2 regions of the Lysobacter enzymogenes genome follow, and region 1 is predicted to be linked to the other one. Evidence: riboswitches for the same ligand, from Rfam matches in the RefSeq annotation. Region 1 holds a riboswitch; the other holds the start of a gene.
The links. A riboswitch is a leader RNA that binds a small molecule or an ion and turns the genes downstream of it on or off. The one in region 1 is predicted to bind cobalamin.
Positions count from the first base shown of each region.

Region 2: another riboswitch for cobalamin. It lies ahead of btuB (TonB-dependent vitamin B12 receptor); the one in region 1 lies ahead of JHW41_RS21780 (CoA-acylating methylmalonate-semialdehyde dehydrogenase).

Region 1 covers NZ_CP067396.1:5,260,446-5,265,692, forward strand. The annotation lists gene JHW41_RS21770 (enoyl-CoA hydratase) at 1-7, opposite strand, end outside; gene JHW41_RS21775 (acyl-CoA dehydrogenase family protein) at 4-1,182, opposite strand; gene JHW41_RS21780 (CoA-acylating methylmalonate-semialdehyde dehydrogenase) at 1,194-2,708, opposite strand; cobalamin riboswitch at 2,881-3,100, opposite strand; gene JHW41_RS21785 (M23 family metallopeptidase) at 3,480-4,694, shown strand; gene JHW41_RS21790 (DUF2188 domain-containing protein) at 5,009-5,247, opposite strand, start outside.
Region 2 covers NZ_CP067396.1:1,325,580-1,330,826, forward strand. The annotation lists gene JHW41_RS05710 (TonB-dependent receptor plug domain-containing protein) at 1-1,280, opposite strand, end outside; cobalamin riboswitch at 1,631-1,885, shown strand; gene btuB (TonB-dependent vitamin B12 receptor) at 2,004-3,890, shown strand; gene JHW41_RS05720 (hypothetical protein) at 3,941-4,588, shown strand; gene JHW41_RS05725 (hypothetical protein) at 4,611-5,210, shown strand; gene cobO (cob(I)yrinic acid a,c-diamide adenosyltransferase) at 5,207-5,247, shown strand, end outside.

The DNA.
Region 1 (5,247 bases):
AACTCATCGCAATTCCTCTTCGCTGTTGAGCAGGTGGCGCGCGATGATCACGCGCATGATCTCGTTGGTGCCTTCCAGGATCTGGTGCACGCGGCAGTCGCGCAGCAGCCGCTCGATCGGGTACTCGCGGATGTAGCCGTAGCCGCCGTGGATCTGCAGCGCTTCGTTGCAGATCGAGAAGCCCGCGTCGGTGGCGAAGCGCTTGGCCATCGCGCACCACACGGTGGCGTCGCCGGCGCCGGCATCGACCTTGCGCGCGGCGGTGTGGACCATCTGCCGCGCCGCCACCAGCTGCGTGGCCATGTCGGCGAGCTTGAACTGCAGCGCCTGGAATTCGGCCAGCTTCTTGCCGAACTGGCGGCGCTCGCCCATGTAGCGCCGGGCCGCGTCGAGCGCGCCCTGGGCCGCGCCGAGCGAGCAGCTGGCGATGTTGAGGCGGCCGCCGTCGAGGCCCTTCATCGCGATCTTGAAGCCGTCGCCTTCCGCGCCGAGCAAGTGGTCGGCCGGCACGCGCACGCCTTCGAACGAGATGCCGCGGGTGGGCTGGCTGTTCCAGCCCATCTTCTCTTCCTTGCGCCCGTAGACGATGCCGGCCGCGTCGGCCGGCACCGCGAACGCGCTGATGCCGCGCGCGCCGTCGCCGCCGGTGCGCGCCATCACCACCAGCAGGTCGGTCGAGCCGGCGCCGGAGATGAAGGCCTTGGCGCCGTCGATGACGTAGTCGCCGCCGTCGCGCCGCGCGCGCGTGCGCAGCGAGGCCGCGTCCGAGCCCGCGCCGGGCTCGGTCAGGCAGTACGAAGCCAGCTTGCGCCCGCTGGCCAGTTCCGCGCCCCAGCGCGCGCGCAGCGCCGGGGCGGCGTGCGCGGCGAACATCCAGGTGGCCATGTTGTGGATGCTGATGAAGGCGGCGGTGGAGGGATCGGCCGCGGCCAGTTCCTCGAACACGATCGCCGCGTCCAGACGGGTCAGGCCGGAGCCGCCGGCCGCCTCGTCCACGTACAGGCCGCAGAAGCCCAGTTCGCCGGCCTGGGCGATGGCTTCGCGCGGGAACACGCTGTGCGCGTCCCAGTGCGCCGCATGCGGCGCGAGTTCGGCGCGGGCGAAATCGCGCGCGGCCTCGCGGTAGGCCGCCTGTTCTTCGCTGAGCCCGGTCGGCGCGGCCGGATGAACCTGCCAGTCCATGACCGCGGCCATCACTTGAGGCTGATCGTGGTGTTGACGCCGTGGCCCAGCGTGTCGTCGTCGAACCAGCGCGCGGTGACCGTCTTGGTCTGGGTGTAGAAGGTCACCGCCTGTTTGCCGTACGGGCCGAGGTCGCCGAGCTTGGACGCGCGCGAGCCGCTGAAGGAAAACAGCGGCACCGGCACCGGGATCGGCACGTTGATGCCGACCTGGCCGACGTCGATGTCCTCCTGGAAACGCCGCGCGGCCGCGCCGGACTGGGTGAAGATCGCGGTGCCGTTGCCGTTGGGATTGGCGTTGACCAGCTCGATCGCTTCTTCGAGCGTCTCCGCGCGCAGGATCACCAGCACCGGGCCGAAGATTTCCTCGTCGTAGATGCGCATGCCGGGCGCCGCGCCGGAGAAGATCGTCGGGCCGACGAAGTTGCCGCGTTCGAAACCCGGCACCGCCGGCGCGCGGCCGTCGAGTTCGAGCGTGGCGCCCTGCTCGACGCCGGAGGCGATCAGGCCCTCCACCCGCTCGCGCGCGGCGCAGGAGATCACCGGGCCGACGTCGGTGCCGGCCTCGGTGCCGGCGTTGACCTTGAGCGTCTTCGCCTTGGCCACCAGGTCGGCGATCCAGTCGTTGGCCGAGCCGACCAGCACCGCGGTCGAGGCCGCCATGCAGCGCTGCCCGGCCGCGCCGAACGCGGCGCCGGCGAGCGCGTTGAGCGTCTGCTCCTTGTTCGCATCGGGCAGCACCACCGCGTGGTTCTTCGCGCCCATCATGCATTGCACGCGCTTGCCGGCGAGCGAGGCGCGCTGGTAGACGTGGGTGCCGACCTTGGTCGAACCCACGAACGACACCGCCTTGATGTCGGGGTGGTCGCAGATCGCATTGACCGCGGTTTCGCCGCCGTGGACGACGTTGAGCACGCCCTTGGGAATGCCCGCCTGCAACGCCAGCTCGCACAGGCGCATGGTCACCAGCGGGTCCTGCTCGGACGGCTTGAGCACGAAGGTGTTGCCGGTGGCGATGGCCATCGGGAACATCCACAGCGGGATCATCGCCGGGAAGTTGAACGGGGTGATGCCGGCGCACACGCCCAGCGGCTGCAGCAGGGTGTAGGTGTCGACGCCGCCGGCGACGTTGTTGGCCAGTTCGCCCAGCTGCAGGTTGCCGATCGCCGCGGCGTGCTCGACCACTTCCAGGCCGCGGAACACATCGCCTTCCGCGTCGGGCAGGGTCTTGCCCTGTTCGGCGGTGAGGATCGCCGCCAGTTCGCCCATGTGCTCGCGGATCAGCTGCTGGTACTTGAGGAAGATCCGCGCGCGCGCGCCGATCGGCGTCTTGCGCCAGGTCTTGAACGCGCGCTGCGCGGCGGCGACGGCGGCGTCGATTTCCGCCGGCGTCGCCATCGGCACGCGCGCGAGCACGGCCTGGGTGGCGGGATTGACCACGTCGCGCCAGTGCGCGGTGGAGGAGTCGACGAACTCGCCGTCGATCAGCAGCTTGACGGTCGCGACGTCGGTCGCGACTGCGTGCATGTCGTTCATGTTGGTCTCCGGATCGCACACCCGCGAAGGCAGGCGCTGCGCGAACGAAGACCGGGCGAAAGGCGGGCGCACGCGCGCCGCACCGCATCCGCTCGTCAGGTCGCCCGCCGCAACGCCCGAGGAGAACGCCGCGGCGCGGGCCGCGGCAAAGCCGCGTGCGCCGTCCCGACGTCCGCCACAGGCCGGTCTCCGGACTCGCGAGCGACGCGGATGCGTCCCGCCGGCGCCTTCCCGCGCGTTCGCGCAGTGGCCGATGCCGGCTGTAACTCGCCTACCGTTGCGGGGGCAGTGCCGGAATGGGACTCGCGTCCGCACCGGCTTCCCGTTTCACCCTGCGCGCTCGCTGGAGCGGGCGGCAGGACACCTGTGGCGCGCGCAGTGTAGTGGTTCGGCGGCGACAGCCACAAGCTGCGCCGCGGTATGGTCGCCGGCCGGCGCCTTCGTTCGCGCCGTCGGCGACGCGCGGCGGGCATCGCGCCGCGACCGACGCGCGCGGCGCTGCGACACGGCGAATGCGCGTTCGCGACGCGATGGACCGCGCGCCCGGCGAGCGCCATTTCATCCACCTGAATTGCACATCGCACCGCCGCCGCGACTTGGCCGATCGGCGGGATCGACGCCGCGCCCGGCTGCGCGCGAAGGCGCGTATAAGGGCCTCAGGCGGCCTGATTGCAGGCAACACCGGGACGTCCGCGCTCGTCCGCGCGCCGCCGGCCCACAGCGCGAATCACGCCGCGTCGCGGCCTGCTCAAGGAGAACCACATGCTCAGGAAGAACCGCATGCCCGAACACCACCGCGCCTCGAACAACGCGAATGCCCGCCGCGCGCGCGGCGCGCCGGCGCTGTGCCTGGCCCTCGCGCTCGCCGCTTCGTCGCTCCCGGCGTCGGCAGCCGACGACGCCGCGCCGCGCGATGTAAGCGGCACGGCGCCCGATGCCAGCGCCGGCGGCGCTTATGCGGTGGCCGAACACGGCGAGCATCTGTCGCCGCAGTTCCGCCAGCGCGCCTGGAACGACATCCGCGACAACGCGCGCAAGCTCAAGCTCGCCGCCGCGCCGCGATCCTCGGCGCGTTCGCTCGGCGGCTTCGCCTGGCCGCTGGCGCTCAACAACGGCCTGGCCGATCCGGGCTATCACGCGATCTCGAACTACGTCGACCAGGCCGGCGCCGGCCAGGTCCTCGACTACAGCTGCGGCGCGCGCAGCTACGACGGCCATCGAGGCACCGACTATTACCTGTGGCCGTTCTCCTGGTACAAGATGGACAACAATCAGGTGAAGGTGATCGCCGCGGCGGCGGGCACCATCGTCGGCCGCTACGACGGCAATTTCGACCGCAGCTGTTCGGTCAACAACAACAACTGGAACGCCGTCTACGTCCAGCACGCCGACGGCTCGGTCGCCTGGTACGGCCACATGAAGAACGGCTCGGTCACCGCCAAGGGCGTCGGCGCGAGCGTGGCGCAGGGCGAGTACCTCGGCATCGTCGGCAGTTCCGGCAGCTCCACCGAGCCGCATCTGCACTTCGAGGTCTACGACACCAACGCCAACCTCATCGATCCTTACGCCGGCTCGTGCAACGGCCTGAATCTGTCCTCGGCCTGGGCCGCGCAGCGGCCGTACTACGACTCGGCGATCAACAAGCTGATCGTCGGCAACGCCCAACCGGCGTTCGCGTCGTGCCCGAACGCGGAGAGTCCGAACGAGAACACCGCGCTGCGCTACGGCCAGCAGGCCTCGTTCAGCGCGTTCTACCGCGACCAGCTCAACGGCCAGCAGAGCCAGTACCGAATCCTGCGGCCGAACGGCACGGTGTTCGCCTCGTGGACGCACAACGGCCCGGCGCCGCATTACGCCTCGTCGTGGTGGAACTGGACCTGGAGCAGTTTCGCGCCGAGCGGGCCGGCGGGCGTCTGGCGCTTCGAGGTCGCCTACAACGGCACGACCTACAGCAAGAACTTCACCTTGTCGCCCTGATCGCTGGGCGTTCCAGGCTCGGCGCCGCCGGTGGCGGTGCCGGGCCGTCGGCGGTGCGGCGGCGATAGCCGCACGCATCGCCGCGGCGGGGCACGAGCAGCGCTTGCGTTCGCGTGCGTCGCCGTCGCGGCGCGCCAGCCCGGTGCGCGCTTGCGCTTCGACGGTGCGATGGCTGGGCCGGCGGCGATCCTTCCGCGCGATCCGAACCAGCGACGCGGCCGTTGCAAGCGCTCGGCCGCGCAAGGTTGATCGCGTGAACGCACGCGGCCCTACCCTCGTCCGCGACGCTTGGCGCGGTCGCTACCGCCGCGGCCTTACTGCCGCCGCCACTCCGCGCACATCGCGCCGGCCGTGCCGCCGAGGAACACCGCTTCGCGGTCCATGCGCCCGTCCAGGCGCTGCACCCAGACCTCGGTGTGGCCGCCGGTGTCCTGGTTCTGCCGGCGCGCGCGCACCCGCGCCGCGGCGCTGGCGATGTCGCGGGTGGGGAACGCGATCTCTTGCGAACCGTTGATGCGCAGGCGCCAGAACCGCTGCGCGTGGGATACGACTT
Region 2 (5,247 bases), 2.3 Mb from region 1:
GCGGGCACGCCGCCGTTGGCGTAGGACAGGAACTCGCCGGCGCGCTGGCTGAATTCCTCGCCGCGCCATTCCGCGCCCCAGGCGAAGGTGATCGGGTACTTCCAGCCGAAGTCCACCGGGCGGGTGAAGTCCAGGTTCAACACGTGCTGGGTCACTTCCAGCGCGCCGGCGTAGAACTTGGTCGGCGAACTGGGGCCCAGGCTGCGGTTGAGCGTGTTCTCGATGTCGAAGGTCAGGCCGTTGTGGCCGTAGTTGTAGCTCAGGTCGATCTGGGTGCCGCCGGCGGTTTCGCTGCGCACGCCGAACACCGCGGCGCGGTCCTTGCTGACGTTGTGGATCTGCGGCAAGAAGCCGTTGGGATAGATCGAGGGGATGTTGCGCGGATCGGCGGCGAAGCGGAAATAGCCGTTCGACAGCACGTCGCGTTCGCTGTAGCTGCCGAACGAATAGAACGACAGGTAGTCCACCGGCTTGAATTCGCCGTTGTAGGAGAACGCGCCGTGGTCGATCTCCGGATCGCCGTAGCGCTGTTCGACCACGCCCTGGAACGGCCGCGCGCGGTTGGTGTTGTCCTGGTGGCCGCCTTGCGCGGCCAGGCGCAGCCAGCCGCGCTCGCCTTCCAGGCCGAGGTCGCCGGAGAGCTGGTACTGCTCGCCGTCGCCGGCGCTGTACTGGCCGTAGCGCGCGGCGATCGAGCCGCCGCTGCCGGAACCCTTCAGCACCACGTTGACCACGCCGGCGATGGCGTCGGAGCCGTACTGCGCAGACGCGCCGTCGCGCAGCACTTCCACCCGCTCGATCGAGGCGATCGGGATCGCGTTGAGGTCCACCGGCGAAGAGCCGCGGCCCTGGCTGCCGTTGAGGTTGATCAGCGCGGTGGTGTGGCGGCGCTTGCCGTTGACCAGCACCAGCACCTGATCGGGCGCGAGGCCGCGCAGCTGCGCCGGACGCACCGCGTCGGTGCCGTCGGTGATCGCCGGGCGCGGGAAGTTCAGCGAGGGCAGGGCGCGCGACAGCGCGGTCGCCAGCTCGACCGTGCCGGTGGCTTCCAGGGTCTCGGGGGTGATGATGTCGATCGGCGCGGTCGACTCGGCGACGGTGCGGTCGGACACGCGCGTGCCGGTGACGATGACTTGGTCGAGGGTCTTGGCGTCGGCCTGGGCGGGTTGCTGGGCCAGGACGGCGGGGGCGGCGGTCAGGCTCAAGGCGATGGCCAAGCCGAGGGCGAGCGGGTGGCGGACGCGGAGACCGGGGTGGGCGAGCGTGCGGCTGGCGTGCATGAAGACTCCTGCATGGGGGACTGACAGCGATGTCATCCGGGTTTAACACGGTCATAACAACCCGGTCAATGAAGCGGCCAGGAACCGGCTAACGCAAGTAATCAAAAAGTGGTAGACGCCTCGTTTTCGGCGCTGCGCCGCGGATCGCGGGCAAAAAGAACCGCCGGTCGCATATGCGCGGCGAGCCGGCGGCCGGAAAACGAACAAGGATCGGGGGTGTGGCGCGGGGCCCGATCGCGCGCAGGCCCGCCGCCAGCATGGCCGCGGATGCGGCGACGATTGAATAGGACCGGTCCGAAACAGGGCCGCGTGCTGGCGGTGCCGTTCGCTCGCCCGGGCGTCGCGACTGTTAAGATGCGCGCGCTCAAGGTGATCGCCGGCACAGTCCGGCGATTGAAACGGGAATCCGGTCGCGCCGCGGGTCTGTTCGCCAGAACGGTCCGCGCGCTCAAGCCGGAGCTGCCCCCGCAACGGTAGGCGAGTCCACGCACCGCAACGGCCACTGTGCTTCATGCATGGGAAGGCGCGGCGCCGGAACCTCGGACAAGGACGCTCGACAGGTTCCACTCGCAAGCCCGGAGACCGGCCTGGAGCGCGAACCGACCGGCGGCGGGCCTGGTGGCGGAGCGAGCGCGCCTGTGCGTGTCCTTCCGCGCTGTTTTCGCGCCGGTCCCGACCCTTGTCGGCCGCGCGGGAGAGCGCGGCCCTGGAGACCCGCAGGCCATGCAGCACCGCTTCGTCCGTTCCCCGCGCCGCGCGCTCGCGCCGGCCCTGGCCATCGCCCTGTCCGCCGCGGCCGCCACCGCCCCTGCCGCGCCGGCGGTCGATCTCGACCAGGTCGTGGTCACCGCCACCCGCACCGCGCAGACCCAGGACGCGACCCTGGCCGCGGTCACCGTGATCGACCGCGCCGACATCGAGCGCCTGCAGCCTTCGTCGCTGCCGGACCTGTTGCGCGGCACGCCGGGCGCGTCGCTGGCCAACAACGGCGGGCCGGGCAAAAGCACCTCGCTGTTCCTGCGCGGCAGCGAATCCGATCACGTGCTGGTGCTGGTCGACGGGATCAAGCTCGGTTCGGCCACCAGCGGCGGCGCCTCGCTGCAGGACATCCCGGTCGAGCAGATCGAGCGCGTGGAGATCGTGCGCGGCCCGTTCTCCAGCCTGTACGGCTCGGAAGCCATCGGCGGCGTGATCCAGATCTTCACCCGCCGCCCGCAGGGGCCGTTCGCGCCGAGCTTCAGCGTCGGCATCGGCAGCGACAAGACCCATCGCGCGTCCGCCGGCGTGGCCGGAAAGGGCGAGCGCGGCTGGTATTCGATCAACGCCGCGCACGAGGACACCGACGGCATCGACGCCTGCCGCGGCAAGCCGTCGCCGGGCGGCGCCGGCTGCTTCACCTATTCGCCCGATCGCGACGGTTACCGCAACTCGTCGCTGACCCTGCAGGGCGGCTACCGCTTCAACGAGCGGTGGGACGGCGAGGCGCGGGTGTTCCGCGCGCAGGGTTACAACGAATACGACGGCAGCCAGAACAACCAGGCCGACACCGTCCAGCAGGTCGCCGGCGCGAAGCTGCGCTACCGCCCGAGCGACCGCCTCGCGTTGAGCCTCAACGCCGGCCGCAGCTGGGACCTCAGCGAGCAATACAAGGACGGCAAGTACTCCAGCACCTTCGACACCCGCCGCCAGCTCGGCTCGCTGCAGGGCGACCTCGGCCTCGGCGGCGGCCTGCTGAGCCTGGGCTTCGACTGGCAGCGCGACGAAGTCGAAAGCAACACCGCCTACAAGCGCGACGCGCGCGTGCTGCGCGGCGCGTTCGGCCAGTACCAGCGCGAGTTCGGCGCGCACGCGCTGCAGGCCAGCCTGCGCCGCGACGACGACAGCCAGTTCGGCGGCGAAACCACCGGCAGCGTGCTGTGGGGCTGGAACTTCGCCGACGCGCTGCGGCTGACCGCGAGCTACGGCACCGCGTTCAAGGCGCCGACCTTCAACGAGCTGTATTACCCGGGGTACGGCAATCCGGACCTGGGCCCGGAAACCTCGCGCAGCTTCGAACTGGGCCTGCGCGGCACCTTCGGCGAGGGCGGCCGCCAGGTGTGGTCGCTCAACGCCTACCAGACCCGGATCGACGATCTGATCGCCTACGACGCCTCCATCGGCCTGCCCGGCAACGTCGACCGCGCCCGCATCCGCGGCCTGGAAGCGGCGCTGGACACGCGCGTGGCCGGCTGGGACCTGCGCGCCAGCGCGACCTGGCTGGACCCGCGCAACGACAGCCGCGGCGGCTACCGCGACAACATCCTGCCGCGGCGCGTGCGGCAGAGCGCGCGCATCGACCTGGACCGCCGCTTCGAACTCGACCGCGGCGACGCGTTCTCGCTCGGCGCCAGCGTCTACGCCGCCGGCCAGCGCTACGACGACCTCGCCAACAAGCGCGAACTCGGCGGCTACGCCCTGGCCGACCTGCGCCTGGGCTACGCGCTGGGCACGGACTGGAGCGTGCAGCTGGCGGCCAACAACCTGTTCGACAAGCGCTACGAAACCGCGGCCTTCTACAATCAGCCCGGACGCACCTACCTGCTGAGCCTGCGCTACCGTCCCAACCGCTGAACCCGCCCGCGCCGGCCGCGCGCGCGGCCGGCCCCGACCGAGAGACGACGATGATCTCCACGACCCAGTCCCAGCCGAACCGCCCGGCCCCGCGCCGGCACGAACTGCGGCCGCTGCTCGCGGGCCCCGCGCAACTGGCGATCCTGGCCGTGCTGCTGACGCTGATGGCCGCGACCCGTTTCCACGCGGTCGGCAGCGCGCTGCACCTGCCGGACGCATCGATGGCGGTGTTCTTCCTCGGCGGCCTGTACCTGCAGCGCCACCGGCTGTTCGCCGGGCTGCTGGTGGCGGCGGTGGCGATCGACTACATCGCCGTGACCGGGCGCGGGCTGAGCTTCTTCGATCACTACTGCGTGACGCCGTCGTACGCGTTCCTGCTGCTGGCGTATGCGGTGCTGTGGTACCTGGGCCGGGCCTGGGCGCCGTCGATGGCGGCGCGGCCGCGCGCGCTGGCCGGCGCGCTGGCGGTGGCGCTGGTCGCCGCCAGCGCCTCGTTCCTGATTTCCAACGGCGCGTTCTACTGGTTCGGCGGCCGTTACGCCGATCCGAATTTCGCCCAGTACATCGAGCGGGTCTGGCGCTGGGGCCCGTTGTTCGTCGGCACCACGATGGCCTATGTCGGCGCGGCGTTGCTGGCGCATGCGCTGGTCGCGCGTTTCGCCCGTCCGCGCGGCGCCGCATCCGGCCCGCGCCACTGAGAAGGAGAGCGTCATGAGCTTGTTGCTTCCGCCGAGCCAGGCCGCGCTGCCGCTGCGCGCGCGCAACGGCCAGATCGCCGCCGCGCTGGCCTTGGCCGCGCTGATGGTGTGCACCCGCGGCCAGCACTTCGCCACCGTCGATGCGCTGCCGAGCGCGTCGTGGGCGGTGTTCTTCCTCGCCGGCGCGCTGCTGCGCCCGGCCTGGTTGTTCCCTGCGTTTTTCGTGTTGTCGTCGTTGCTGGACCTGGCCAGCCTGGCGCTGGGCCGGGTCACCGACTGGTGCCTGTCGCCGGCGTACTGGGCGCTGGCGCTGGCCTACGGTGCGTTGTGGTGGGGCGGGCGGATCTATGCGCGCATGCACCGCGACCGCCTGGCCACGGTGCCGATGTTGGCGCTGACCCTGCTGGCGACCTCGGTGGTGGCCTACCTGATCTCCAAGGGCGGCTTCTATTTCCTGTCCGGCCGCTATCCGGACGCGAGCTGGGCCGGGTTCGTGGAGCGCATCCCGCGCTACTACCCGCGCGCGCTCGGCACCCTGGCCGGCTACGTCGGCGCCGGCTTCGCCGTTTACGCCGCGGCGCGGCTGATCGAATCGCGCCAGCGCGCCGGAGCGGCGGCATGAGCGAGGACAATGGCGACCGCGCCGGCTTCGCCGCGGC